One region of the Kineococcus gypseus genome, then DNA from elsewhere that is predicted to be linked to it. Evidence: riboswitches for the same ligand, from Rfam matches in the RefSeq annotation. Region 1 holds a riboswitch; each other region holds the start of a gene.

Region 1 (9,394 bases):
CTGCGCGTCGGCGTCGCCGTCGTCGACGCCGACATGCGCGTCACGGTGTGGAACGCGTGGGCGGCCGACCTGTGGGGGGTGCGCGCCGACGAGGCCGCCGGCCAGCACCTGCTCAACCTCGACATCGGCCTGCCCCTGCACGCCGTGGCCCCGGCGGTGCGCGCGGCGCTGGCGGAGGGGGAGGAGTCGAAGGCCGTGCTGGACGCGGTGAACCGGCGCGGGCGCCCCGTGCGGGTGCAGGTGTCGGTCGTCGCCCTCGCCGGCGCCCCCGGCACCCCCGCCGGGGCGCTGGTCGTCATGGAGCAGCAGGGGCCGGAGCCCGACGCCCGCTGAGGCCGCCCCGGCGCCTCAGCCGGCCGCGCGCCGCTGCGCGCGCTCGTGCGCGGCGGCCAGCAGCGGCACCAGCTCCCGGCGCGAGGGGTCGGCGACGACGAGCGCGGCGAGGTCGCGCACCTTGACGTTGCGGTCCTGGCTGAGGGTGGTCAGGGCGGTGAAGGCCTCCTCGACGCCGCAGCCGATCCACGCGGCGACGACCCCCTTCGCCTGGTCGATCGTCGCCCGCGAGCCCAGCGCGGTGCGCAGGTGCTCGGCGGTGGAGCGCAGCTCCTCCACCCGGCGCAGGTCCTGCAGGACCGCCTCGGCGGCGCGGGCGAAGACGAGGGCGCGCTCGAGGTCGCGCGCGCCGGTGAGGTCGGCGCCGGCGGGGCCGTAGACGCCCAGCACCCCGACCACCTCCTCCTCGATGCGCAGCGGCAGCGCGAGGACGGCGCGCACCGCCGTGGCGGCGGCCGGCCCGGCCAGCGCCGGCCAGCGCGGGTCGGCGGTGACGTCGGTGCAGGTGACGGGCGCGGCGTCGGCCCACGCCTGCGGGCACGGGCCCTGGTCGGCCCTCCACTGGGCGCCGTCGAAGGCCTGCGCCTGCTCGGAGTCGGTGGCGCTCTCGCGCGGCGAGCGCGGGTCGCCCAGCAGCACGCTGGACCACGAGGCGCCGGGCAGGGCGCGGGTGGCCAGCGCCGCGACGGCGGCGAGCACCTCGTGCGTGCCGGCCTCGCCGACGGGCAGGGCGGCCAGGCCCGCGACCGCCTGCAGCGCCTGCTCGGCGTCGCGGTCGGCGCGCTCGCCGGTGTCGGTGCCGCGCGGCGCCAGGACCCAGGTCAGCGCCGCGGCGGGCGCGGTGCGCGGCGCGGCGGCGGTGACGACGACGCGCACCGCCACCGGTGCGCCGTGGCGGGGGGCGAGGGTGAACTCCCCCGCCGCGCTGCCGCGGGTGGCGGCGGTGGACAGCAGCGTGCGGGCGCGGGAGCGGTCGGCGGGGACGACGAAGGCCTGCACGGGCTTGCCGACCAGGCGCGGGGCCGGCACGCCCAGCAGGTCGGCGGCCGCCCGGTTCGCGCTGGTCACCGCGCCGGCCGCGCCGGTGCTCAGGAACGGCACGGGCACGCTGGCGACGACGGTGGCCAGCACCTCGCGGGCGGCGACCTCGCGGGCCAGCAGGTCGTCGATCTCGCGCTGCTGGGCGGCGAGCTCGTCGTCGGCGACGGCCAGCTCCTCGCTGACCACCTGCAACCGCTCCAGCAGCAGCTCGGGGTCGCGGGTGCCCGCCCCCGCCCGGCCCGCGGACCGGACGGCCTCGTCCCCCTGGCTGCTCACGTCGCCTCCCGGCCTCGTGCGAGCACCGCTGCTGGGTGCGGGGTCAGGGTACCGGGGCCGACCCGCTCGCGCGCCCGTCGTGCGGCCGCCGGCGCTGGGAGCGGCCCCGCGCACGGTCCTGCCCACGGCCCTCCCCGCGGTCGGGGGCGTGCTCGCGGGCCTGCTCCGCGGCGTGCAGCAGGCGCAGCGCCGCCAGGAGCTCCTCGGGCAGGTCCTCACCGGCGGCGACCCGGGCGGCCAGCGCGTCGGTGAGGTCGCGCACCTTGCGGTTGGTGTGCTGGGAGAACACCGACAGCGCGCGCCAGGCGGCGTCGGCGTCGCAGCCCAGGCTGAGCATGACCATGCCGACGACGTGCTCGACGAACGGCCGGCGCCGCAGGGCGGTGGTCAGGTGCTCGACCTCGACGTGCAGGGCCTCGGCGCGCGCGGCGGCCCCGGCGCGCACCGCCTCGGCCCGCCGGAGCCGCTCGGCGACCTGCGCGCTCAGCTCCTGGGCGCGCTCGACGGCCGCGCACGCCCTCGCCGCGGCGGCGCGGCTGCGCTCGGCGGCGGTGGTGCTGCGGGCGCGCGCCACGGCGAGGTCCTCGGCCAGCGAGCGCACCGCCTCGCCCGCCTCGTGCAGCTCGGCGCGCAGCTCGGCCGCGTCGCGGCGGGCCGTGTCCAGCAGGACGGGCAGCTCGCAGCCGGTCTCCACCGCGGGCTGCTCGGTCAGCGGGTCCACGCGTCGATCCTCCCCTCCGGGGACAGGCGGGCCGGCGGGGCCGGCGGGCGCGGCCGGGGTGCGACCGCGGGCCGCCGCCCGTGGGGGGAGGCTAGCGGCGGGGCGGCGGGCCGTCTCGCCGGCGGCGCGTCACGCGCCCGCCGCGTCCCAGGCGGCGATGCCGCCGCGCAGGTGCACGACGTCGTCGCGGCCGCTCCCGCGCAGCGCGCGCAGCGCCCGCGCCGAGCGGGTGCCGCCGGCGCAGTGCAGCACCACCGGCTGCCCCGCCGGCACGCGCGCGGGGTCGGCGAGCAGCTCGGCCAGCGGCACCAGGACCGAGCCGGGGATGGCGTGCGCGGCGTGCTCGTCGGGTTCGCGCACGTCCACCAGCACGAAGCCGTCGCGGCCGGCAGCGCGCTCGCGCAGGCGGTGCGCCAGCTCGGCGGCCTCGACCTCCGGCACGTCCGGCGCGTCCGCCCCGTCGGCGCCCGCCGCCTCGGGGGAGGGTTCGCGGTCCGGCGCCCCCTCGACGGGCTCGAGGGCGGTGACCGGGGCGCGGCGCGGGTCCGGCGCCAGGCGCAGGGAGCGCCACGTGCCCGCCAGGGCGTCGTGCACGAGGACCTGCCCGAGCAGGCTGCGCCCGGCGCCGGTGATCAGCTTGAGCGCCTCGGTGACCATCGCCGAGCCCACCGCGGCGCACACCGCGCCCAGCACGCCGGCCTCGCCGCAGGAGGGCACGGTGCCCGGCGGCGGCGGGGCGGGGAAGAGGTCGCGGTAGGTGGGCCCGCGCCCGTCCCAGAACACCGCGACCTGCCCGTCGAAGCGCAGCACCGCCCCCCACACCCACGGCACCCCGGCCAGCACGCACGCGTCGTTGACGAGGTAGCGGGTGCCGAAGTTGTCGGAGCCGTCCACGACGAGGTCGTAGCCGGAGACGACCTCCAGGGCGTTCTCGACCGTCAGCCGCCCCGGGTGCGTGACCACCCGCACGAGGGGGTTCAGCCGCGCCACGGCGTCGGCGGCGCTGTCCACCTTGGGCCGGCCGACGTCGGCGGTGCCGTGCAGCACCTGCCGGTGCAGGTTCGACTCCGAGACGTCGTCGCCGTCGACGACGCCGAGGGTGCCCACGCCGGCGGCCGCCAGGTACAGCAGCGCCGGGGAGCCCAGCCCGCCGGCGCCGACGACGAGGACGCGCGCGGCCTTCAGGCGCCGCTGGCCCAGCTCGCCGACGCCCGGCAGCAGCAGCTGGCGCGCGTAGCGGGCGCGCTCCTCGCCGGTCAGCTCCGCGGCGGGCTCCACCAGGGGGCCGGGGGACGCGGGGGACGGGGGGGACGCGGGGGACGGGGGGTTCACGCGCCCTCCCCGAACTGCGCCAGCCCCTGCCAGGGGGAGGACGCCTGCGCCAGCGCGCGCCGCGGGACGCGCCCGGCCAGGTGCGCGGCGCGCCCGGCCAGCACGGCGTGGCGCATCGCGGTGCCCATCAGCTCCGGGTCGTGGGCGCGGGTGACGGCGGTGGCCAGCAGCACCGCGTCGCAGCCCAGCTCCATCGCCAGGGCCGCGTCGGAGGCGGTGCCGATGCCGGCGTCGAGGACGACGGGCACGCAGGCGCGCTCGACGATGAGGGCGATGTTGTGCGGGTTGAGGATCCCCAGGCCGGTGCCGATGGGCGCGCCCAGCGGCATCACGGCCGCGCAGCCGGCGCGCTCCAGGCGCAGGGCCAGCGCGGGGTCGTCGTTGGTGTAGGCCAGGACGGTGAAGCCGTCGTCGACGAGCTGCTCGGCGGCGTCGAGCAGCTCGACGGCGTCCGGCAGCAGGGTCTCCTCGTCGGCGACGACCTCCAGCTTCACCCAGTCGGTGCCCAGCGCCTCGCGGCCCAGGCGCGCGGTCAGCAGCGCCTCGCGCGCGGTGCGGCACCCGGCGGTGTTGGGCAGCACCTGCACGCCGGCGCGCTCGAGCACGTCGAGCAGGGAGCCGCGCGCGGCGGGGTCCACCCGGCGCAGCGCCACCGTGGTCAGCTCCGTGCCCGAGGCGCGCAGCGCCCGCTCGAGCACGTCGTGGTTGGCGGCGCCGCCGGTGCCGGTGATCAGCCGGGAGGTGAACTCCCGCCCGGCGATGGTCAGCGGGTCGTGCGCGGTGGCGCGCAGCGTCGGCGCGCTCACCCGCCCGCCACCGCCCGCACCAGCTCCAGGCGGTCCCCCGCCGCCACGGGCGTGGACCCCCACGCCCCGGCGGGCACCACCTCCTCGCCCAGCGCCACCGCCGTGCCGCGCCCGGCCTCCAGCCCGGGGGCGAAGGCCGCCACCACGTCGGCGACGCTGGCGCCGTCCGGCACGCGCAGCGCCTCGCCGTTCACCAGCACCTCCAGCTGCTCCGCCAGGACCGCCCGCTCGAACCCGCTCACCGCACCCCCACCTCCTCGCGGGCCGCGGCCCGCGCTCCGAACCGGCCCGGGTCGCACGCGGCGACCTCGGGCGGGACCTCGACGCCGTCGGCGAGGTCGGCGACCGCGTCGGCCGTCACCCCCGACAGCAGCACCCCGTTGCGGTGGTGGCCCACCGCCAGCAGCAGCCCGGGCACCTCGCCGAACCCGATCAGCGGCAGGTTGTCGGGCGAGCCGGGGCGCGAGCGCGCCAGCACCTCCACCAGCTCCAGCTCCGCCACGGCCGGCACGAGGGCCTGCGCGTCGCGCAGCAGGTCGTGCACGCCGCCGGCGGTGACGGTCTCGTCGAAGCCGCGGTCCTCGCTGGTGGCGCCGACGACGAGCTCGCCGTCCTCGCGCGGCACGAGGTAGACGTCGCGGTCGCGCACGACGCCGCGCACGGTGCGCTGCAGCACGTGCTCCCCCTCGGGCATGCGCAGCCGCGCCACCTGCCCCTTGACCGGGCGCACCGGCGCGTGGGCCTGCGCGCGCGCCCCGGTGGCCAGCACCACCAGCGGCGCGCGCACCTCCCCGCCGCCGGCCAGGCGCACGCCCACCGCGCGCCCGCCCACCCGCAGGACCTCCCCCCGCGCGGGCAGCACCTGCACACCGCGGCGCCCGGCGGCCGTGCGCAGCGCCCGCAGCAGCGAGCGCGGGTCCACCTGGTGGTCGCCGGGCACGAGGGTCCCGCCGGAGACGGCCGGGTCCAGCAGCGGCTCCAGGCGCCGGCACTCCCGCCCGCTGAGGGCCCGCACGTCCAGCCCGAGGCGCTCCTGGGTGCGGCGCACGTCGGCCAGGCGGGCGCGGTCGCCGGCGTCCAGGGCCACCACGAGCGTGCCGCAGGCGCGGTGCGCGACGGGCGAGCCGGAGGCGGCGGCCGCCTCGGCGGCGTAGCGGGCGAAGCCCTCCGCGGCCAGCAGCCCCAGGCCCAGCAGGTCGTGCTCGCCGTGGTGCAGCTCGCTGACGGGGGCCAGCATCCCGGCGGCGGCGCGGGAGGCGCCCTCGCCGGGGTCGGGGTCGACCAGGACCACGGAGCGGCCGCGCTCGGCCAGCCGCCACGCGCACGCGGTGCCCACCACGCCGCCCCCCAGGACGACGACGTCGCACGTCAGCACGGCACCCTCCCTCCGCCGGCACGACCCGGAGCAGGTTCGACGGTCGGCGAGTGCGCTCGCCCTCTCAGCCCGCGATCCCGGGCTCCCGTGGTGCGCTCACCCTACCTGCGGCTGCTGGCACACTCGCGCGGGTGCCGAGCGCCCCGGGGACCCCCGCCACCACCGACCCGCGGGCGGCGCTGCGCGCCGCCCGCCTGTACCTGTGCACCGGCGCGCGCCGGCGCGAGGGCGACCTGGAGCAGTTCCTCGACGCGGTGCTGGCCGCCGGCGTGGACGTCGTGCAGCTGCGCGAGAAGCACCTGGAGGCGGCCGAGGAGCTGGAGCTGCTGCAGGTGCTGGCCGCCGCGGCCGCCCGCCACGGGCGCCTGCACGCCGTCAACGACCGCGCCGACGTGGCCGCCACCGCCGGCGCGCCCGTGCTGCACCTGGGCCAGCGGGACCTGCTGCCGGCGGCCGCGCGGCCCCTGGTGGGGCCGGCGACGGTGATCGGCCGCTCGACGCACTCCCCGGCGCAGTTCGACGCCGCGGTGGCCGACGCGGACGTGGACTACGCGTGCGTGGGCCCCACCTGGGCCACCCCGACCAAGCCCGGCCGCGCGGCCACCGGCCTGGAGCTGGTGCGCCACGCGGCCGCGAGCGCCGGCGCCACCCCCTGGTTCGCCATCGGCGGCATCGACCCGTCCACCGTGGAGCAGGTCGTGGACGCCGGCGCGCGGCGGGTCGTCGTGGTGCGGGCCGTGACGGAGGCGGACGACCCGGCCGGGGCCGTCGCGGCGCTGCTGCGCGCGCTGCCGGGACCGGCCGCGGGCTGAGCCGGCCGCCGGCTGAGCCGGGCGCGGTCAGGACGGCGGTGCGGGCCGGGCGCGCTGCGGGTACGGGGTCTCACCGCGCGCGAGCATCGCGACGAACTGCGCGATGCGGCGCTCGCGGGTCTCGGCCCGCTTCACCGAGCCCAGGCGGTGGATCAGGGCGTAGCGGTTCGTCCTCGTGAGCACCTCGAACATCGCCCGCGCCGCCGGGTCGGCGGCGATCGCGGCGGCGAGGTCGTCCGGCACCTCGGCCTCCGACGGGGGCGCGTACGCGGCCGCCCAGCGCCCGTCGGCCTGCGCCGCGGCCACCGCCGCGCGGCCCGCCGGCAGCACCCGGCCCTCGGCCTCGAGGCGGGCCACGTTCGCCACGTTGCGCTGCGACCAGGCGCTGCGCGGCCCGCGCGGGGTGTAGCGCACCAGCGAGGTGTGCTCGTCGCGCCTGCGGCCCTGCCCGTCGATCCAGCCCACGCACAGCGCCTCGTCCACGGCCTGCTGCCACGTCAGCGACGTGACCGTGCCCCCCTTGCGGCCCAGCGCCAGCCACACCCCCGGCGAGGTGGCGTGGTGCTCGAGCAGCCACGCGCGCAGCGCGGCGGCGTCCGCGACGACCAGCTCCTGAAGCTCCCCGCTCCCGGTCACGGCTCCACGCTAGGTGCCGCCCCCGACACCACCGCCGACACCGCCCGGGGCCGGGGCGGGGACGGCGGGCGGGGCGGGGGCCGCCAGGGAGCCCAGGTGCGCGCCGGCGGCGCGCGCCAGCGCGCGCAGCGTCTGCTGCTGGGTGCTGTTCAGCGTGCGCGGTCGCTGGTCGAGCACGCACACGGTGCCCAGCAGGTGCCCGGCGGCGTCGGTGACGGGGGCGCCGGCGTAGAAGCGCACCCGCGGGCCGCCGGTGACCATCGGCAGGTCGCGGAAGCGGGCATCCAGGGTGGTGTCGGGCACCTGCAGCAGCTCACCGGCGTCCAGGGCGTGCCGGCAGAAGCTGCGCTCGCGCGGGCCGGTGAAGGGCGCGAGGCCCACCGTGGCGCTGACGTGCTGCTCCCGCTCCCCGACGAAAGTGACCGCGGCGGCGGGGACCTCGGCCACGCGCGCGGCGATGGCGCTCAGCTCGCGCAGCACCGGGTCCTCCGGTCCCGCGGCGGCGGCGTGCCGGTCGGCGGAGCGGGCGCGGGCGCGCTCCGCCGCCGGGTCCGGCGCGCCGGGCGCGGGCCCCTCGGACGCGGACGCGGGCGCCGGGGTGGACGCGGTGAAGTCCAGGAGCTCGACCTGCTCGGCGGGCACCGGGCGGCTGAAGTGGTAGCCCTGCAGCAGGTCGTAGCCCATCTCGGCCAGCAGCGTGCGCGTGGCCTCGTCCTCCACCCCCTCGCCGACCACCTCCAGGTCCATGCGCTGCGCCAGCTGCGCCACGGCGCGCACGATCGCCTCGTCCCCGCCGCCGCGCAGCGCACCGGCGACGAAGCGGCGGTCCACCTTCAGCTCGTCCAGGGGCAGGTCCTGCAGCATCGCCAGGCTGGTGTAGCCGGTGCCGAAGTCGTCCAGCGCGATGCGCACCCCCAGCGCCCGCAGCTGCGCCAGGGTCGCGGCGGCGCGGCGCGGCTGGGCGGTCACCGCGGACTCGGTGACCTCCAGCGCCAGCAGGTGCGCGGGCACGCCGGCGCGCTCGAGGTGGGCGCGCACCTGCTCGGCCAGCCCCTCGTGGGCGAGCAGGCGGGCGGACAGGTTCACCGACACGCGCAGCGGGCGCCCGCGGCGCGCCCACGTCGCGGCCTGCTCCAGCGCCTCGCCCAGCACGCGGTCCGTCAGCCCCACGATCACCGAGGTGCGCTCGGCCAGGGGCAGGAAGGCGCCGGGGGGCAGCAGCCCGCGCTCGGGGTGCTGCCAGCGCACCAGCGCCTCCACCCCGCGCACCCGCCGGCTGTGGGCGTCGACGAGCGGCTGGTAGTGCACGCGCAGCTGCCCCTCGGCCACCGCGGTGCGCAGCTGCGCCTGCAGCTGCAGCTCCCCGGCGCTGCGCTCGTCCATCTGCGCCTCCCACAGCGCGGCGGGGCGGTCGGCGCGCCGGGCCGCGTGCAGGGCGGTGTCGGCGCGCTGCAGCAGGGTCGTCAGGTCGGTGCCGTGCTGCGGGGCGAGCACCACGCCAAGGGTGACGTCGACGTCGACGTCGATGCCGTCCACCGCGAAGGGGCCGCCGACCCCGCGGGTGACCTCCTCCACCAGGCGGTTCAGGTCCACGCCGGGGGCGCCGCCGCGCACCGGCTGCGGCAGGCGCGGCAGCCACACCGCGAAGTCGTCGCCGCCCAGGCGGGCGACGGCGCCGAGCCGGCCGGTGGTGCGCAGCTGGGCGCGGGCCACCTGCCGCAGCAGCTCGTCGCCGCCGTCGCGGCCCAGCGCCTGGTTCAGCTCGCCGAAGCGGTCCAGGTCCAGCAGCACCAGCGCCCCCGGGCGCTCGGGGTCGGCGGCGGCGAGGTCGCGGGCGACGACCTGCGCCAGGCCGCGCTCGTCGAGCAGGCCGGTCAGCGCGTCGGTGGTGGCCAGCAGCCGGGTCCGCCGGGTCAGCAGCCCCGTGATCGCGCCGGTGGAGGCGGTGATGACCACGAGCAGGACCACGTGCAGCGCGGCGGAGCCCGGCGGCTGCCCCGCGCGCAGCGCCAGGGAGGTGACGACCAGCGCCGCGGTGCTGTGGACCACCGCCTGCCGCCGC
Region 2 (9,394 bases), on a different contig from region 1:
AAGCGCTCGCGCGGGTCCAGCGGGTGCGCGGTGTTCGCCAGCAGCACGACGAGCGGCAGCTCGGCCAGCAGGTCCACCGAGGTGCCCGGCCCGGCCGAGCCGAGCCAGCGGAAGGCGCCGTCCGGCTCGACGCGCACGCCCTGGAAGAACGACACCGACGGCGCCAGGTCGCGCGGTCCCAGGCCCTGCTTGGCGGCGGCCAGGGTCAGCAGCGAGCGGCCCGAGGGGCTGGGCCCCTCCGGGGCGGCGTCGCCGTACCTGCGCTCGTTCCACGCGTCGGAGGTGGTGCCGCAGAACGCGTCGTGCCGGCCGGAGCCGTCGGCCACCACGGTGGCCAGCACCCGCCCGTCGCCGGAGAGCAGCGGGTGGCCCTCGCCGAGGTACGCCTGCCAGGGGACCTTCTGCGTGTCGGCGACGTTCAGGCGCTCCCACGGGGCGAGCGCGGAGAACAGCAGCACGTGCGCGCACGCGTCGCCGGTGACGTCGCTCAGGCGCAGGCGCGTCCCGCGCGCCAGCACCCTGGAGGCGTACCCGCCGGGGGCGATCGTCTCGGCCCAGGTGAGGTCGGCCCGGTCCACGTCGGCCGGGGCGTGCGGGGAGGTGGAGGCCGGCAGGTGCGGCATGAACTCGCTGGTGGTGCCGCCGCGGGCGCGGGCGTCGTCGCGGGCGGCCAGGACGGTCGAGGTGTCGCGGCTCACGCGGGTTCCTCCACGGGTGCGGTGCGGGACGCGCCGGCCGGCTGCGCCCCCAGGACGATGGGCCCGCCGTGGCGGGCGCGGGTGCGCAGGTGCACCACGGCGCCGACGGCGAGCGTGCCGGCGATGAACAGCAGCGCGCTGAACCGCAGCCACCAGGTGCCGCCGGTCAGGTCGTAGACCGCCGCGCGCGGCCAGGCCAGGTTCACCACCATGAGCACCTGGTAGACGACGGCGACGGCGTTGACGAGCACGCCCCAGCGGCCCAGCGAGAAGAGCGGGCGCCCGTTCTCGTCCACCCCGCCGGCGAGCCCACCGCGGCGCAGGCGGTGCACCAGCAGCGGGACCGTCACGCCCAGGTAGGCCAGGTAGATCATCGCGATGCACAGGCTGGCCAGCGCGGTGAACACCGCGCTCTGGCCCCAGTTCACCGCCAGCGCCAGGGCGGCGCCGACGCCGACGACCACGGAGGCGCCGACGGGGCTGCCGGTGCGCGGCGAGACGCGGCCGAGGACGGAGGAGAAGGGCACCGAGCGCTCGCGGGCCATCGAGTACAGCATGCGCGAGCCGGCGGTCTGCACCGCCAGCGTGCAGACGACGACGGCGGCCACGACGGAGACCAGCAGGATCCGCCCGGGCACGTCGCCCAGGCGCGAGAGCAGCACGCCCGCCAGGCCCTGCTCGACGAGGCTGCCGTCGGTCAGGCTGGGCGCGGCGACGAGCCCGCCGAGCAGCAGCAGCATCCCGCCGACGCCGGAGAGGACCAGGGCGCGCAGGATGGTGCGCGGCGTCGTGGCGCGCGGGTCGCGCGTCTCCTCGGCCAGTTCGCCCGCGGAGTCGAAACCCACCATGACGTAGGCCGCCATCAGCGAGCTGGCCAGCCAGAGGTAGGTGTAGTCGCCCTCGCCCGCGCCGGTGGTGGTGACCACCACGGCCGGGCCGCGCTCGGCCAGGAGCAGCAGCGCGGCGGCCGCGGCCACCACCCCGGCGATCTCGATCGCCACCCCGATGGAGGTGACCACCGCCATCAGCCGCACCCCGACGACGTTGATCGTGGTGGTGACCACGAGCAGCGCGATCCCCAGCACCACCGCGTTCTGCGCCCCGGTGGCGGAGGTGGGGGCGGAGTCCGCCCCCGGTCCGCCGACGAGCTGGAAGCCCGACCAGATCGAGGGCAGCACCGCCTGCAGCGCGATCGCCGCGGTGGCCACCGTGAGCACCTGGCCGACGACCATGACCCAGCCGGTGAACCACCCGAAGTCGGTGCCCGCCAGCCGGCTGGACCACTGGAAGATCGCCCCGGAGATGGGGTAGCGCGCCGCCAGTTCCGCGAAGCAGAGCGCGACGAGCAGCTGCCCGGCGAAGACCGTCGGCCACGTCCAGAAGAACCCGGCGCCGCCGAAGCTGAAACCCAGCCCGAACAGCTGGAACACCGTGGTGAGGATGGAGACGAAGGAGAAACCCGCGGCGAAGGAGGCGAACGGCCCGACGTCGCGGCGCAGCCGCTGGCCGTAGCCGAAGGTCCGCAGGTCGGTCGCGGCCGCCCCCGCCGGGGCCGGCTGCTCACGGGTGGCGCGTGGTGGGGGGACGGTCATCGGTCGGCCCTTCTGCGCGGGGTTCCTGTCGATCGACAGGTACTCGACGAGCGTGGTGGGGCCGTGTTGCGCGCGTGTTTCCCGGCTGTGAACTTCGCGGCACCCCGCCCGGCACCCGCCCGGCCCCCGCCCGCCGCCCCGACCGCGCCCGACCGGCGCGGGGGGCGGTCGCGCCCTACGCTGGGCCGCGGTCGCCGGCGCCGTCGGCGCGCAGCGGGTCGACGAGGACGCCGGGGGTGGGCGCGTGGCGCTGAGGGTGCTGTTCCTGGGGGGCACGGGGGTCATCAGCTCCGCGTGCGCGGCCCTGGCCGTCGAGCGCGGGGTGGACCTGACCGTCCTGAACCGCGGCGGCTCGGCGGCCGAGCGGCCCCTGCCCGAGGGGGTGCGCCGGCTCACGGCCGACGTGCGCGACGTCGCCGCCGTGCGCGAGGCGCTGCGCGGGCACGAGTTCGACGTGGCGGTGGACTTCCTCGCCTTCACCCCCGAGCACGTCGCCGCCGACGTGGAGACCTTCCGCGGGCGGGTGGGGCAGTACTGGTTCGTCTCCAGCGCCTCCGCCTACCGCAAGCCCGTCGGGCACCTGCCCATCACCGAGTCCACGCCGCTGTGGAACCCGTTCTGGCAGTACTCCCGTAACAAGATCGCCTGCGAGGAGCTGCTGGCCCGCGCCCTGCGCGAGGACGGCTTCCCGGCCGCGGTGGTGCGCCCCAGCCACACCTACGACCGCACCTCGGTGCCCCTGGACGGCGGCTGGAGCGCCGTGGAGCGCATGCGCCGCGGCGCGCCCGTCGTGGTGCACGGCGACGGCACCTCGCTGTGGGTGCTCACCCACCACGCCGACTTCGCGCGCGGCTTCGTGCCCCTGCTGGGCGAGCCGGCCCTGACGGGCGAGGCGGTGCACATCACCTCCGACGAGGTCCTCACCTGGGACGCGGTGCACCGCGCCCTGGCGCGCGCCGCCGGGGTGGACGAGCCGCTGCTCGTGCACGTGCCCTCCGACGCCATCGCCCGCGACGACCCCTCCCGCGGGGAGAGCCTGCTGGGCGACAAGGCGCACTCGGTGGTCTTCGACAACACCAAGGTCAAGCGCCTGGTGCCCGGCTTCGCGGCCACCACCACCTTCACCGCCGGCGCCCGGGAGATCGTCGAGCACCACGACGCGACCGCGCGGCTGCGCCGCGCCGACCCCGGGGCCGACGCCCGCCACGACCGCCTCGCCGCCCGCTGGGGCTGAGCGCGGCCGCGGCGGGCGCCGAGGGCTCCAGGCGTCGAGGACCTCGGACCTCGGGCCTCGCGGCGCGCTGTCAGACGTCGCGGCCGTCGCGCCCGGCGCCCAGGCCGGGGGGCTGCTCGCCGAAGCTCTTGCGGTACCACACCGCCGCCTGGCGCTCCACGAGCAGGCGCGTCACGCCGATGATCGCCCCGGAGGCCAGCGCCCAGGCCACCGCCTCCCTCCACGCCACGTCCGGGTCCTCCGGGTTGTCCGGCGGCGGGCTCTTCGTCAGCGTCACCCAGACCTTCCGCGTCACGCGGCTCGCGACCGCGGCGGAGAGCACTCCTGCCCCGGGACCCACCAGCTTCCAGATGATCGAGCTCATGGCGAGCACCCTGCCCTAGAGCAGGTCGAGGAACCAGCGCAGCGCCGGCAGCAGCGCCGTGGCGGCCGCGCCGAGCAGCGCCACGATGAGCACGACGGTGATCAGCCGCACCCCCCGGGAGGGGCCGCCGTCGGGTCCACGCAGGTGTCGCAGCACGCCCCCATCCTCCCCGACGCCGGCCCGGCGCCGGCCCGGCGCGGGACCCGTGCCGGGGGGTAGGGTGTGCCGCGAACGACAGGGGAGCGCCGCGGGGCGCTGAGAGTGCGGGCAGCCGCAGACCCTCGACCTGATCCGGTTAGCACCGGCGTAGGGAGTCGGGTACCACCTCGATCCGGGGCCGCGTGCGCCCCGGGTCCCCCTCCTGGGACCCGGGAGGACACCGTGAGCACCACCTCGCTGCAGAAGTCCGCGCGCCGCCCCGCCGGCCGCTGGCGCACCGTGGACGTCGTCACCACCGCCGTGCTCGGCGTCGCGTTCGGCGTCGTCTTCTGGGGCTGGGACCAGGCGTACAACGTCTTCAGCCCGGCCTTCAACGTCTTCGCCCCCCTGGCCGGCCTGGTCGCCGGCGTGTGGCTGCTGCCCGCCGTCGTGGCGGCCCTCGTGGTGCGCCGCCCCGGCGCGGCCCTGCTCGCGGAGGTGGTCGCCGCCACCGTCGAGGCCCTGCTGGGCAACCGCTGGGGCGGCGGCGTGCTCATCTCGGGCGTGCTGCAGGGCCTGGGCGTGGAGATCGCCGTGGCGGTCTTCCTGTGGCGGCGCTGGAGCCTGGGCGTCGCCGTCCTCGGCGGGGTGCTGGCCGCGGCCCTGGAGGTCGTCGCCTACGAGTGGAGCGTCTACTACGCCGACTGGGGCTTCGACTGGAAGCTCGTCTACCTGGGCTTCTTCGCGCTCTCCGGCGCGCTGGTCGCCGGCCTGGGCGGCTGGGCGCTGGTGCGCGCGCTGGCCCGCGCCGGTGCGCTGTCCGCGTTCGCCGCGGGCCACGAGCACCGCCGGCGTGGCTGAGGCGGTCCGCCCGGCGCCCGCCGCGCCCGCGGCCCTGCGGGTGCGCGGGCTGGTCGTCACCCCGCCCGGTGCCGCCGCGCCCGTGCTGCGCGACGTCGACCTCGACGTGCCCGCCGGGCAGCGGGTGCTGCTGGCCGGGCCCAGCGGCTCGGGCAAGTCCACCCTGCTGCGCGCGCTGGCCGGCGTGCTGGAGGAGGCGCCCGGCGGCGAGCCGGTGGCCGCCGGCGAGGTCCTCGTCGGCGGCGCCGCGGCCCGCCCCGGCGCCGCCGGGCTGCTGCTGCAGGACCCCCTCGACGCGGTGGTGGCCGCCACCGCCGGGCGCGACACCGCCTTCGGGCCGGAGAACCTCGCCCTGGCGCGCGAGGAGGTGTGGGAGCGCGTGGCGCGCGCCCACGCCGCGGCCCGCTTCACCGCCGGGCGCGAGCGGGAGGTGGCCACCCTCTCCGGCGGCGAGCGCCAGCGACTGGCCCTGGCCGGGGTGCTCGCGCTGCTGCCCGGGGTGCTGCTGCTGGACGAGCCCACCTCGATGCTCGACGCCCCCACCGCCGCGGCGGTGCGCGCCGCCGTGCTGGGGGCCGCCGCCGGGCGCACCCTCGTCGTCGTCGACCACGACCTGGCCGGGTGGGCGCCGCACGTGGACCGCGTCGTGCTGCTGGGCCGCGACGGGCGCCTCGCGGCGGACGGCCCGCCGGCGCGGGTGCTGACCGCCGGCGCCGGTCAGGGGGAGCTGTGGCTGCCCGGTGCGCCCGCGCCGCGCCCGGCCGACGTGCCCGCCGGCCTGCTGACCCCGCGCCTGCCCGCCGGCGGGCCCCTGGCCGGCGACGCCCTCACCGGCCGCGGCCTGGGCCTGGTGCGCCGGCGCCGCGGGCTGCGCCCCTCCGCGCCGGCCGCGGTCCTGACGGGGGTGGACGTGGACGTGCCCGCCGGGCGCACCACGCCCCTGGTGGGCACCAGCGGCTCGGGCAAGTCCTCGCTGCTGGCGGTGCTGGCGGGCCTGGTGCGCCCCAGCGCCGGGGAGCTGCGCGCCGCGCGCGCCCTGGCCGCCGGGCTGCCCCCGCAGCCGTGGCGGTGGCGCTCGCGGGAGCTGGCCGCGCGCTCGGCGTGGGTGCCGCAGACGCCCGAGCACGCGTTCGTGCGCACCACCGCGCGCGCCGAGGCGGCCGCGAGCGCCGCGGCGCTGGGGCTGCCCACCGTCACGGCCGACGCCCTGCTGGAGCTGCTGGGCCTGTCCCACCGCGCCGAGGTGGACCCGTTCCGCCTCTCCGGCGGCGAGCAGCGCCGCCTGGCGCTGGCCGGGGCGCTGGCCGCCGGGCCGGCGGTGCTGCTGGCCGACGAGCCCACGGTTGGCCAGGACCGCGCCACCTGGTCGGTGGTGGCCGGGCTGCTGCTCGCGGCCGCCCGCGACGGCGCCGCGGTGGTCGCCGCCAGCCACGACGGGCACCTCGTGCGCGCGCTGGACCCCGCCGGGGACGCGGCGGTGCACCTGCGCGCCGGGCGCCGCGCCACCGGGCCGGTGGGGCCGGTGGGGCCGGTGGGGCCGCTGGGGCCGGTGGCGAGGAGGGCCTCGTGAGCGCGGACCACCTCGCCCGCACCCCGGCCGACGCCCCGGCCGACGCCCCCGCCGGCGCCGCTGTCCCCAGCTCTGTCCACAGCTGTGGGCACAGCCTTGGGGACAACCCTGTGGGGGCGCCTGTGCGGGGTGTGGAGGACGACGGGGACGGGGTGCCGCCCACCCCGGCGCAGCGCCGCAGCGCCGGGCCCGGACCCCTCGTGCGGCACGTGGGCCCGCTGCCGCTGCTGGCCCTGTCGCTGCTGGCGGTGCCGGCCTCGTTCGCCGTGACCGGCTGGGCGGCGGGCGCGGCGGGGCTGGCCGCCCAGCTGCTGTGCCTGCCGCTGGTCGTCGAGCGCTGGCGGGCGCTGCCGCGCCGGCTGCTGCCGGGGGCGGTCGGGGCGCTGTCGGTGGGCTGGTCGGCGTGGCTGCTCGGCGAGCCCGGCGGGGGCGACCCGCTGACGGCGGCGCTGACGGCGGCGCTGCGGCTGGCGGTGCTCGTGCTGCCCGGCGCGCTGCTGCTGGCGTGGCTGGAGCCCGGCGAGGCCGGCGACCACCTCGCGCAGCGGCTGCACCTGCCCGGGCGGGTCGTGGTGGCCGTGGTCGCGGCCCTGGGCCAGCTCTCCGTGCTGGCCGACGCGTGGGACCAGCTGGCCGCCTCGCGGCGGGCGCGGGGGCTGGGCCCGGGGCGCGGGCCGCTCTCGCGCGGGCGCTGGCTGGCCTCGACGGCCTTCGGCCTGCTCGTGGACGCCGTGCGCCGGGCCGGGCGGGTCTCCACGGCGATGGACGCGCGCGGCGCCGCCGGGCGGGGCCGACGCACCTGGGCGCTGCCGGCGCCCTGGCGGCGGGCGGACACCGCCTGCCTGCTGGCAGGGGCGGCGGTGCTGGCCGTGCCGCTGCTCGTGACGCTGCTCGGCGCGCCGGCCTGACGCCGGTCGTGACGGCGCTGCGCCGAGGGGAGCTGCCGGGGCCGGGCACCGCCCGGGCCCGGCGGCGCGCAGCGCGTCAGGCCGGCGGCAGGTCCCACACGTCGGCGAGCACGGCGTGCTCGGTGGTCAGGCGCAGCGCGGCGGGGGAGTCGAGCACGACGAGCAGCTGCTCGCCGTGCTCGGTGCCGTGCGCGCCGGGCGGCAGCACGGCGAGGCCCTCGGCGTGGTCCTCGCCGCGACCGTGGGGCAGCTCCAGCACCACCGGCAGGTCCCCGGCGCGCACCACCCCGGCCACCTCGGTGCTGCCCGCGCCCACCCAGCGGTGCACGCGCACCGGCCCGGACAGGCTCATCGACGGCCCGGCCAGCACGAGCAGGTCGTCGCCGTGCGGGCACAGGTCGCGCACGCCCAGCCCGTCGAGGTCCAGCAGGTGCAGGCGGTAGCGCGCACCCCCTCGAAGCGCGACAGGCGCAGCCGGTGCGGGTCGTCCGGGTCGGTCTCCGGGCGCAGCTCGGCCACGACGGCCCAGCCGCGCAGCACCGGCCCGCGGAAGCCGACGTACAGGCGCACCTCGCCGTCCTCGCCGGCGTGCACGGCCAGGCCCTCGACGTCGACGCCGTTGTCCTTGCTGGGGATCGACAGGAACGGGGCGAGCAGGTCGTCGTCGGCCAGCAGCTCGGCCAGCGAGTCCCCGCGCCCGCCGAGGACGGCGGCGGTCAGCTCCCGCCCGCCGACCCGCGCGCGGCGGGCGGGCAGGCCGGTGGCGGGGTCGACGGGCAGGCGGGCCAGCACGAAGCGGTTCTCCTCGCGCACCACCTTCGCCAGCCGCTTGCGGGCCTTGGCGTCGGTGTCCCCGGAGCGGATCCGCTTGCGCTTGAGGCTGTGCGAGCCGACGGCCCACAGCCACGGGCCGTTGCGCGCCAGGCCCTCGACGTCGGCCTCCTCCTCGTCGCCGGCGGGCAGCTCGACGAGGTCGCCCAGGCGCACGCTGACCTCCTCGCCGTAGGAGACGACCCGCCCGGCGGCGTCGCGGCGGGCGGTCAGGCGCTCGACGGTGGCGGTCTCGTCGCCGGCCACCCACAGGTGCTCGCCGTCGGCGCGCACGGCGGAGAGATTGGTGTGCGTCGAGCCGGCGCGGGAGGCCTCGGAGAAGTGCAGCGGCACCTGCCGCGCGGGAGCGTCCACGCGCCGACCCTAGTGAGGGCGCCGCCGCGCGGGCAGGCCCGAGCGCACCGGGCCCGGACGACGGAGCGCCCCGGGCCGCGGGCCCGGGGCGCTGCTGAGCGGACGACGGGACTCGAACCCGCGACCCTCACCTTGGCAAGGTGATGCGCTACCAACTGCGCTACGTCCGCACGTCCGCCCGTACGACCTCCTCGGCCGCCCCGGCGGGCTCGTCGACCTTAACGCACGCCGCGGCCGCCCACGGACGCGGCAGGGCCGGGGGAACACGAGGCGCCCGCCGGTGGTTGAGCGGGGTGGGCTCAAGGCGCGTGACCGCCGGGTTGACAGATCCCCCGCGGTGGGCAGACTTGAGCGAGGAAGGCTCAACAGTCGAGAGGGGACTCACCACCATGGCACGTGCGGTCGGCATCGACCTCGGTACCACCAACTCCGTCGTCTCCGTCCTGGAGGGCGGCGAGCCGACGGTCATCGCCAACGCCGAGGGTGGGCGCACGACCCCGTCCGTCGTGGCGTTCGCCAAGAACGGCGAGGTCCTGGTCGGCGAGATCGCCAAGCGCCAGGCCGTCACGAACGTGGACCGGACCATCCGCTCCGTCAAGCGCCACATCGGCACCGACTGGAACGTCGCGATCGACGACAAGAAGTACACGCCGCAGGAGATCAGCGCGCGCACGCTGCAGAAGCTCAAGCGCGACGCTGAGTCCTACCTGGGCGAGGCCGTCACCGACGCGGTCATCACCGTGCCGGCGTACTTCAACGACGCCCAGCGCCAGGCCACCAAGGAGGCCGGCGAGATCGCGGGCCTGAACGTCCTGCGCATCATCAACGAGCCCACCGCGGCCGC
Region 3 (9,394 bases), on a different contig from region 1:
GACGCGGTGGCCCACGCCCAGCAGCGGCGGCAGGTCCATGTCGAGCAGGCGCTGCAGCACGTGCGCCAGCGCCCCGCGGTGGGTGGTGGCCGCCGGGGTGATGGTGCGGGTGCCGGCGGCGGTGGTGAAGTGCACCACCGCGTCGGGGGTGCCCAGGCGCTCGCCCAGGCACGAGAGCGCCCGCTCACCGGTGACCGGGTCCACGAGCGCCAGCTTCACCGAGGAGCTGCCGCAGTTGACCACCACGACCGAACCGCCGGACCCGCCCGTGCTGGACTGCTCGGACACCGCGCGCACCCCTCCCCCGGCCGGCGGCCAGGGTGGTCGCCGGTGCGCCCCGAGCCTGGCACGGACCGCGGCGCGGCACCCGCCGGGTCCCCGCCGGACCCCTGCCGGACCGGCGGATCAGGCCGGAGCCCGGGCGGGGGGCCGGGTGGGGTCGGGGGGCGGGCGGGGTTCAGCGGCGTCCGCGCACGGTGCGGCGCAGGTCGTCGACCCACTCCCGCGGCAGCTCCCACGGGATGAAGTGGCCGCCGCGCTCGTGGGCGGTGACGTTCACGTGGTGGTACCAGGCGGCTCGCTCGCCGCGGAGGAAGTCCTCGACGCGCGCCTCGGCGCCGGTCACGCCGGGGGGGTCCTCGTGCCCGACGAACGTGATGCCCGTGGGCGCCTCGACCACGGGCCACCGGTCGTGCGAGGGCGTCCACGGGTAGCGGTTGTTGTCGGCGTAGGTGCGCATCGACGTCCCGATCCCGCCGCCGGCCCAGACGATCGTGGCGTGCGTCAGCAGGTCGTCGCGGGGGAAGACGCTCTCGACGTCGCCGTGGCAGTCCGACCAGTTCGCCCAGCGCTCCAGCACCCACGAGAGCATCCCCGCGGGTGAGTCCGCCAGGGCGTGGGCGAGCGTGGCGGGGGCCAGCACGTGGGCGGCCAGGTGCACCGCGAAGCGCCTGTCGAACTCGAGCACCCTCTCGTGCACGGCCGGCGGGAGCCCCTCGGGGATCGGGCGTCCGCCGGAGAGGTCCCAGGCGCGGTCGCCGTTGAACAGCGTCAGCTTCTGCGCCGAGCCGATGTGCAGGGCGATCAGCTCGTCGGCGTGCTCGTGGCCGAGCTGCCCGGTCACCAGCGCCCCCACGTCGCACCCGGCCGCCACGTACCTGCGGTGCCCCAGCACGCCCGTCATCAGCTCGTGCCAGAGGTCGGCGATCCTGGAGAAGCTGACGACCTGGCCCGGGCCGAGCGGCGTGGAGAAGCCCGACCCGGGCAGCGAGGGCACGATGACGTCGAAGGACTCCGCGGGGTCGCCGCCGGACGCGGCCGGGTCGGCCAGGGCATCGACGACCCTGGACCAGTGCCAGAACGTCCAGGGCCAGCCGTGGCTGAGGATCAGGGGCACGGGGTCGGGCCCGGTGCCCGGCCTGCGCATGAAGTGCACCGGGACGCCGTCGACGTCGACGCGGTAGTGCTCGTAGGCGTTGATCCTCTCCTCGGCGGCGCGCCAGTCGAAGCCGTCCGCCCAGTGCGTGACCAGCTCCTGCAGCAGCCCGCGGCGCACGCCGTAGCGGCCGTCCTCGTCGGCGGCGCCCGGCGACCACCTCGTCGCCCGCAGGCGCCGGCGCAGGTCGTCCAGCACCTCGTCGGGCACGTGGACGGGCTCGGGGGTCAGGGGGAAGGCACGGGTGGGCACGGTGGTCCTCGCTCCTGCTGCTCGTGGTGGTCCTCGGCGTGCGGACGCGGGACAGCGCAGCGGACGGGAGCGCGGTCCGTCCAATGCATAGACTCACCGCTCACATACGCACCACGCATGGAGGTCCGGTGGACGTCGACGCGCTGCGGGCCCTGCTCGCCGTCCTGGACGGCGGAGGTTTCGGCGCCGCCGCCGCGGACCTGGGCATCTCGCAGCCCTCGGTCAGCCGCCGCGTCGCCCGCATCGAGGCCGAGGCGGGCTGCGAGCTGGTCGACCGCTCCGCCCGCCCGCCGCGCCCCACGCCGGCGGGCGCCCTGGTCGTCGAGCACTACCGCGCCGCGGTGGATGCCGTGGACCGCGCCGCCCGGCGCCTGCGCGAGCACCACGACGACCCCCCGCCGCTGCGCGTGGGGTACGTGCCCTCCGCCGCGCGCGGCTGGACGGCACGCCTGCTGGCCGCGGCGGCCGGCGCGCGGGTCGGCGTGGAGCTGCGCGCCCTGACCACCGGGCAGCAGGTGCCCGCGCTGCTCACCGGCGAGCTGCACGCGGGACTGCTCAGGCCGGCGTCCAGCGGGCAGCGCCTGACGGGCCTGGCGCTGCGCCTGCTGGCGCGCAACCCGCTGGTCGCGCTCGTCCCCGTCGCCCACCGGCTGGCGGGCGGTCCCGCCCTGACCCGCGCGGACCTGGCCGGTGAACCGCTCGTCCTGCACCCGCGCGCGCAGGCACCGGGGCTGCGGCGCGGCATCGACCTCTGGCTCGGGGCGGCGGACGGACGGGCCGGCGACGTGCACGAGGCGTGGGACCTGCCCACCGCGGTCTCCCTCGTCGAGGCGGGCGCCGGGATCGCCCTGCTCATCGCTCCCCCGCCGCCGCGCTCGCCGCGGTGCGTGCCCGTCGCGCTGCGTGCCGCCCCCTCGTTCGACCTGTGCCTGGCCGGCGGCGACGACCCGCGGGTGGCCCGCCTGGCCGACGCGCTCGCGCCGCGCCCCGCCACCGGCCGGGCGGGTCAGGCCGGGACGGGCGCCGTCAGCGGCAGCGACCAGCCCTCGCGGTCCAGGGCCGTCTCCCAGAAGAGGAACTCGTAGCGGGTGGCGGTGGCGAACGCCTCGTGCAGCGGCGCGGGGTCGCCCGCGGCGGCGGCGGCCTCGTCGGCCAGGCGGCGGGCGGTGGCCACCGAGGCGTGGAAGCCCTCGGCGTCGTAGGCGGCGATCCAGCGCGCGTAGGGGTGCTCGGCGCCGGCGTCGAGGACGGCCGCCGCCGAGCCGGCCAGGCGGCGCGCGACGTCGGCGTAGACCCAGAAGCAGGGCAGCACCGCCGCGACGGCCACCGCGTACGGGGCGGTGGCCGCGGTGGCCACCAGGTAGGAGACGTAGCCCTGCGTGGTGGGCGAGGCGAGCACCGCTCCCCCGCCCGCCGCCTCGGACGGCGGCAGCGCCCCGGAGCCGAGCAGGTCCGCGTGCAGGGCGGTCTCGACGACGGCAGCGCCCTGCGCGGAGGAGGCCCAGAACGCGGCCGCCGCCACGTCGGGGGCGCGCGCGGCCAGCAGCGCCAGCGCCCGCCCGTACCCGGCCAGGTACAGCGCGTCCTGCTCCAGGTAGTGGCGGAAGACCGCCGGGTCCAGGGTGCCGGCGCCCAGCTCGCGCAGGAAGCGGCAGCCGTCGATCGCGGCGCGCAGGTGCGCGGTGCGCGCCCACGCCTCGTCGGTGAAGCTCACGGGCGCTGCTCCCGGTGGTGGGCGAAGAAGTGGTCCAGGGGGCCGTTGCCGGAGCCGACGCGCAGGGCGTCGGCCGCGGCGAGCGCGCCCTGCAGGTGGTCGCGCGCCTCCTGCACGAGCGGCAGCCAGCTCGCCGGGACGCCCTCGCCGCGCGCAGCGACGGCGGTGATCGCCGAGGAGAGGGTGCAGCCGGTGCCGTGGGTGCTGCGGGTGCGCAGCCGGGGGCGCGCGACGCGGTGGGTGCCGCCGGGCTCGGCGAGCACGTCGACGCTCTCCTCGCCGTGCAGGTGCCCGCCCTTGAGCAGCACCGCGGTGCCGGTGCGCCGCATCAGCTCCTCGGCCTGGGCGGCGACCTCCTCCTCGTCGCGGGCCGGCTCGGCGCCCAGCAGCACCGCCGCCTCGGGCACGTTGGGGGTGACCAGGTCCGCCAGCGGCACGAGCTCGTCGCGCACGGCCGCGACCGCGGAGGCGTCCAGCAGCCGGTCGCCGCTGGTGGCGACCATGACGGGGTCCACCACGAGCGGGCCGGGGCGGCGCTCGCGCAGCACGGCGGCCACCGCCCGGGTGATCGCCGCGTCGGCGAGCATCCCGGTCTTGGTGGCGTGGACGGTCACGTCGTCGAGCAGCACCTCCAGCTGCTCGCGCACGAACGCGGCGGGCACCACGTGCACGGCGGCGACGCCGCGGGTGCTCTGCGCGGTCAGCGCGGTGAGCACGGCGGTGCCGTAGGCGCCGAGCGCGCCGAACGTCTTCAGGTCCGCCTGCACGCCCGCTCCCCCGCTGGGGTCGCTGCCGGCCACGCTCAAGGCGACGCGCGCGCTCACCGGGCCACCCCCGCACCGGACGGCGCGGCCCACGCGGCGCGCAGGGCTGAGGCGGCCGCGCGCGGGTCGGGCGCCGCGCACACCGCGGAGACGACGCAGACCCCGGCCACGCCGGTGCCGCGCAGCTCGTGCAGGTTCGCGGCGCCGATCCCGCCGATGGCCACGCACGGGGTGCCGGCGGCGGCCTCGACGACGGCGCGCACGCCCCCGGCGCCCAGGGGGGCGGCCGCGTCGGTCTTGGTGGGCGTGGCGTGCACGGGCCCGACGCCGAGGTGGTCCACGACGCCGGGGGGCACCGCGCGCGCCTGCTCGACGGTGGAGACGGACAGGCCCAGCAGCATCTGCGGGCCGAGCAGGCGGCGCACGTCCTCGGCGGGCAGGTCGGACTGGCCCAGGTGCACGCCGTCGGCGCCGGCGACCAGCGCGACGTCCACGGCGTCGTCCACCAGCAGCGGCACGCCGGTGCCCTCCAGCACCTCCTGCACCGCGCGCACCAGGGCCAGCAGGTCGCGGTCGCTCGCGCCCTTCTCGCGCACCTGCACCGCGTCCACCCCGCCGGCGACGGCGGCGCGCACCACGGCGGGCACCCCGCGCGGCCCGCACAGCGCGCTGTCGGTGACCAGGTACAGCGACGGGACGCGCGTGGACGGCACGCGCGCGCTCACGCGAGCCGCCCGCCGCGCTCGACGTCGGCGCGCAGCGCGGCGGCGTCCACGGCGTCGAGCTCGTCGACCCACGCGACGGCGAAGGAGCCGGGCCCGCCGGCGCGGGCGGCGGCGCGCTCGGCGGCCAGCGCCACGTGGGCGTGCGCGGTCACCGCCCCCAGCAGCGGGTCGCCGGCCGCGGCGGTGCACGCGGCGACCAGCGCGCCCAGCGCGCAGCCGGCGCCGGTGGTGCGCGTCAGCAGCGGGGAGCCGCCGCGCACGCGCACCTCGCGCCCGCCGTGCACGAGGACGTCCACCTCGCCGGAGACGGCCACGACGCCGCCGGTGCGCTCGGCGAGGCGGTGCGCGGCGGCCAGGGCGTCCTCGGCGCCGGCGGTGGAGTCCACCCCGCGCCCGCCGGTGCCGGAGCCCTCCAGGCCCAGCACCTCGGAGGCGTTGGCGCGCACCACGTCCGGGCGGTGCTGCAGCAGCTCGCGGGCCACCGAGGTGCGGAAGGCCAGCCCGCCGACGGCCACGGGGTCCAGCACCCACGGGGTGCCGGCCCCGCGCGCCGCCTCGGCCGCCAGCGCCATGGCGCGGGCCCGCTCGTCGTCCAGGGTGCCGACGTTGACCAGCACCGCGGAGGCCAGGCGCGCGAACTGCGCGGCCTCGCGGGGGTTGTCGACCATCGCGGGCGCGGCACCGGCGGCCAGCAGCACGTTCGCGGTGATCGTGGTGACCACCGAGTTCGTCAGGCACTGCACCAGCGGGTGCTCGCGGGCGACGGCGTCGCGGACGTCCGCGACCTGCTGCGCGCTCGGGCGCGCGGGGGTACTGACGGCTCCCACGCCGTGACATCCCTTCGTCAGCACTACCTGCGTCAGGTTCGACGGGTGTGATCTCAGCCCCTCGCGGGGCACCCCGTGTCGGTCGCGAACCTAGCACCGGCGCGGCGCGCCCCCGGGAGGGGGCGGGAGGGGCGGGGAGGGCGGGGGCGGCTAGCGCGCGACGGCGCCGGGCAGGGCGACGTCGCTGACGACGGTGGTGTCGCGCCCGGCGGCCTTGCCCTCGTACAGCGCCAGGTCGGCCAGGGCGATCACCTCGGCGGCGCTGAGGCCGGGCTGCCACTGCGCGACGCCGATCGTGCACGTCTGCCCGCGCGGGACGACGGCGCGGATGCGGTCGGCCACGGCGCGCGCCCCGGCGGCGCTGCACCCGGGCAGCGCCAGGACGAACTCCTCCCCGCCCCAGCGCGCCAGGGTGTCCACCTCGCGCAGGCACCCGGAGGCGGCGGTGGCGAACTCCTGCAGCAGCGCGTCGCCGGCCAGGTGGCCCTGCGTGTCGTTGTAGCGCTTGAAGTGGTCCAGGTCGACCAGGCAGAAGGACAGCGGCAGCCCCGAGCGCACGGCGCGGGCGATCTCCTGCGCGGTCGTCTCGTCCCAGCGGCGCCGGTTGGCCAGCCCCGTCAGCGGGTCGCGCTCGGCGGCCAGCGCCAGCTGGGTGAGCAGGTCGGCGCGCTCGATGCCGTGCGCGGCCTCCAGCGCCAGCACGGACACCAGCGCCCGCGCGGGGGCCGGCAGCTCCGCCAGGGGCTCGCGCCAGCACATGACGAGCAGCCCGGCGGTGCGCCCGCCCGCGGTGGTGATCGGCTGGTGGGCCGCCGAGGCGGCGCCGGGGAGGGCGGGCGGGCCGACCTCGAAGCGCGGCTCGCCGCTGCGGAACGCCTCGGTGAGCGCGCCCCCCTCGCCCGCGGGCACGGAGAGGGCGGTGGCGCCCTCGCCCCACACGGCGCGGGTGACCAGCGCGCCGCGCCCGTCGGGCTCGACCAGGTGCACCGCGTCGGCGCCGGTGGTGCGGGCGGTCACCTCGCACAGCACCTCGCGGGCGTCCTCGGCGGCGTTGAGGGAGCGCAGCGCCCCGCTGAGCAGCTCGGCGCTCTCGGCCTGCCGGCGCGACTCCTCCGCGCGGGCGCGCACGTCGGCCAGCAGCGCGTCGCGCTCGTCGCGGCCCAGGGCGAGCACGAGGCCGATGACGGCCGTCACGCACGCGAAGGCCTGCACCACCAGGGCGCGCAGCGCCGGGTCGGCCACGCCGGCGAACGGGCCGTGGCCGAGCAGGGTGGGCACGACGGCGGCGGTGCCGGTGAGCAGGCAGTGCCACACGACGGTGCGGCTGCAGCAGCGCAGCGCCGCCCACACGGTCAGCACGGGCAGCAGGAAGACCAGCGAGAGGCCGCCCACGGGCGCGAACTGCGCCGCGTACGCGGCGGCGGTCAGCGCGAAGACCGCGGTGCCCTCGGCCCAGCGGGGGCGCTCGGCACCGGCCGGGCGCGCGGCGCGCGGCGCGCAGCGCCCGCTGCCGGCGGCCAGGCGCAGGCCCGCGCACGAGAGCAGCAGCACGCTCAGGCCGTTGCGCGCCACCCACACCGGCAGGTCCAGCCACGTCGCGCGCCCGGCGTCCCACCAGGCGGCGGTGGGCCCGATCAGCGCGCCGGCGAGCACGGCCACGCCCACGGCGGCCAGCAGCCGCACCAGCGCGCGCACCCCCAGCAGCGGCCGGGCCGGGCCGGCGCCGGGGCACCAGCGGCGCAGCAGGGCGGTGAAGAGGAGCGTCTGCACCACGACCGCGGCGCTGGCGGAGGCGGCCACGAGGCCGGTGGCGCCGGTGTGCAGGTGCACGAGGACGCTGACGGCCGCCAGCAGCGCCGCGTCCAGGGCGCGGGCGAGGGGGCGGCGCGGGGCGGCGAACCACACGGCCGCCAGCCCGGAGCCGGCCGAGACGAGCGCGAGGGCACCGCCGTCGGGGACGGTGTGCCGGCTCAGCAGCAGCCCGGCGCCGGAGGCGGCGGCCCAGCCGGCCGAGGCCAGCGCGGTGCGCAGCGCGGCGCGCGGGGCACGGTGCGGGGCACGGTGCGGGGCGGCGCGCGGGGCACGGGGAGCGACGCCGGGGTGGTGCACGTCGGTCGTCCTCTCGCTCGGTCGTGGGACCGGCGCGGAGGCGGCTCGCTGCCGAACCGCGCCGTGGTGGTCTTCGGAGCCGGACGCGGCGGTCTTGAGCACGGTGGTCACCGTCGGTGAGCACGCGCCCGGCCGGCGGCACCGTCCCGGTCCACGCGTCGTCGCTGGGCGTTCAACCCCGGGCCCGCCGGTGCCGATGCCCCCCGGGGCGGGGACGGCGTCGCTGTGGACCCGCACGAGAACCGCACGAGACGAACCCCGGAGGGACCCGACATGGCCAAGGTGCTGGTCGTCGAGGACGACGCGGACATCCGCACGCTGCTCGACCTGCGGCTGCGCGCCGCCGGGCACCGGGTGCTGGGCGCCGGTTCCGCCGCGGAGGCGCGCGCGGTGCTGGACGAGCGCGGCGCGCCGGACGTGCTGGTCAGCGACGTGACCCTGCCGGGCACCACGGGCCTGGAGATGGTGCGCGAGCTGCGCGCCGACGAGCGCTTCGCGGGCCTGCCGGTGGTCTTCCTCAGCGGGCGCGTGCAGCCGGCCGACATCGAGGCCGGGCGCGCGCTGGGGGCGGTGTACCTGACGAAGCCGGTCGTGCTGAGCGCGCTGTGCTCGGCGATCGAGCAGGCCCTGGTCCCCGCCGGCACCAGCACCGGCTGGTGAGCGCCCGGCGGGCGGCGCCCCGGCCCCCCTGGTCGGTGGCCCGGGTCCTCACCGCGGGCCTGGTCCTGGCGCTGGCGGCGCTGCTGCTCGTGGGCGGCAGCGCCTACGCGCGCATCCACGCCCTGGTCGCCCAGGGCGCGCGGGTCGAGCGCACCCACGCCGACCTCGACGGCATCGCCGAGCTGCGCGTGCTGCTGCGCGACGCCGAGCGCGGCCAGCGCGGCTACGTCATCACCGGGCGCGAGTACTACCTGGAGCCGTACGAGGCCGCCGTCGACGACATCGACCCGGCCGTGCGCGAGCTGGCCGCGCGCACCGGCGGCACCGCCGCCGGCGCCGAGGCCAACGCCCGGGTGCGCGAGGCGGTCGAGGCCAAGCTGTCCGAGATGGCCGCGACCATCGAGCTGCGCCGCACCGCCGGCTTCGAGGCCGCCCGCGAGGTCATCGCGACCGACGCCGGGCGCAGGGCCATGCGCCGCACCACCGCCGCCCTGGACGAGCTGGAGGCCTCCGAGCGCGAGCTGCTGGCCGCCCAGCAGGGCGTCGCGGCCGCCGACGCCGCCCGCACCCGCGCCGTCATCGTGCTCGGCACCGCCGGTTCGGTGCTGCTGCTGGCGCTGGGCACCACCTGGGTGGTGCGCCGCCTGGTGCGCCCCGTGCAGCGGGTGGCCGCCGCCGCCGAGCAGCTGGCCGCCGGGCGGGTCGACCGCACCGCCGCGCTGGGCGGTCCCGCGGAGATCGTCGCCGTCGGCGAGGCGGTGAACACCGCGCTGGAGGCGCTGGTCTCCGCGCGCGACAAGGCCGTCGAGGCGGACCGGGCCAAGTCGGCGTTCCTGGCGACGATGAGCCACGAGGTGCGCACCCCGATGAACGCCGTGGTCGGGATGACCGACCTGCTGCTGCAGAGC

Evidence for each region. A riboswitch is a leader RNA that binds a small molecule or an ion and turns the genes downstream of it on or off. The one in region 1 is predicted to bind thiamine pyrophosphate.
Region 2: another riboswitch for thiamine pyrophosphate. It lies ahead of ACRYMN_RS13215 (ECF transporter S component); the one in region 1 lies ahead of thiO (glycine oxidase ThiO).
Region 3: another riboswitch for thiamine pyrophosphate. It lies ahead of thiM (hydroxyethylthiazole kinase); the one in region 1 lies ahead of thiO (glycine oxidase ThiO).

What each region holds. Positions count from the first base shown of each region.
Region 1 is NZ_JBJLRD010000042.1:14,294-23,687, forward strand. It holds gene ACRYMN_RS15225 (CheR family methyltransferase) at 1-333, shown strand, start outside; gene ACRYMN_RS15230 (GAF and ANTAR domain-containing protein) at 349-1,650, opposite strand; gene ACRYMN_RS15235 (ANTAR domain-containing protein) at 1,694-2,371, opposite strand; gene moeB (molybdopterin-synthase adenylyltransferase MoeB) at 2,501-3,649, opposite strand; gene ACRYMN_RS15245 (thiazole synthase) at 3,700-4,509, opposite strand; gene thiS (sulfur carrier protein ThiS) at 4,506-4,751, opposite strand; gene thiO (glycine oxidase ThiO) at 4,748-5,884, opposite strand; TPP riboswitch at 5,874-5,983, opposite strand; gene thiE (thiamine phosphate synthase) at 6,016-6,696, shown strand; gene ACRYMN_RS15265 (YdeI/OmpD-associated family protein) at 6,724-7,332, opposite strand; gene ACRYMN_RS15270 (EAL domain-containing protein) at 7,342-9,394, opposite strand, start outside.
Region 2 is NZ_JBJLRD010000032.1:24,877-34,270, forward strand. It holds gene ACRYMN_RS13190 (urea amidolyase associated protein UAAP1) at 1-698, opposite strand, end outside; gene ACRYMN_RS13195 (APC family permease) at 695-2,290, opposite strand; gene ACRYMN_RS13200 (NAD-dependent epimerase/dehydratase family protein) at 2,535-3,524, shown strand; gene ACRYMN_RS13205 (DUF4235 domain-containing protein) at 3,595-3,888, opposite strand; gene ACRYMN_RS13210 (hypothetical protein) at 3,904-4,044, opposite strand; TPP riboswitch at 4,115-4,218, shown strand; gene ACRYMN_RS13215 (ECF transporter S component) at 4,270-4,887, shown strand; gene ACRYMN_RS13220 (ATP-binding cassette domain-containing protein) at 4,880-6,457, shown strand; gene ACRYMN_RS13225 (CbiQ family ECF transporter T component) at 6,610-7,365, shown strand; gene ACRYMN_RS13230 (DUF3616 domain-containing protein) at 7,442-7,771, opposite strand; gene ACRYMN_RS13235 (DUF3616 domain-containing protein) at 7,714-8,550, opposite strand; tRNA gene ACRYMN_RS13240 (tRNA-Gly) at 8,648-8,720, opposite strand; gene dnaK (molecular chaperone DnaK) at 8,940-9,394, shown strand, end outside.
Region 3 is NZ_JBJLRD010000009.1:76,820-86,213, reverse strand. It holds gene ACRYMN_RS05240 (acetate/propionate family kinase) at 1-288, opposite strand, end outside; gene ACRYMN_RS05235 (epoxide hydrolase family protein) at 458-1,687, opposite strand; gene ACRYMN_RS05230 (LysR family transcriptional regulator) at 1,816-2,772, shown strand; gene ACRYMN_RS05225 (thiaminase II/PqqC family protein) at 2,694-3,401, opposite strand; gene thiD (bifunctional hydroxymethylpyrimidine kinase/phosphomethylpyrimidine kinase) at 3,398-4,225, opposite strand; gene thiE (thiamine phosphate synthase) at 4,222-4,890, opposite strand; gene thiM (hydroxyethylthiazole kinase) at 4,887-5,717, opposite strand; TPP riboswitch at 5,710-5,803, opposite strand; gene ACRYMN_RS05205 (GGDEF domain-containing protein) at 5,868-7,826, opposite strand; gene ACRYMN_RS05200 (response regulator) at 8,100-8,486, shown strand; gene ACRYMN_RS05195 (response regulator) at 8,483-9,394, shown strand, end outside.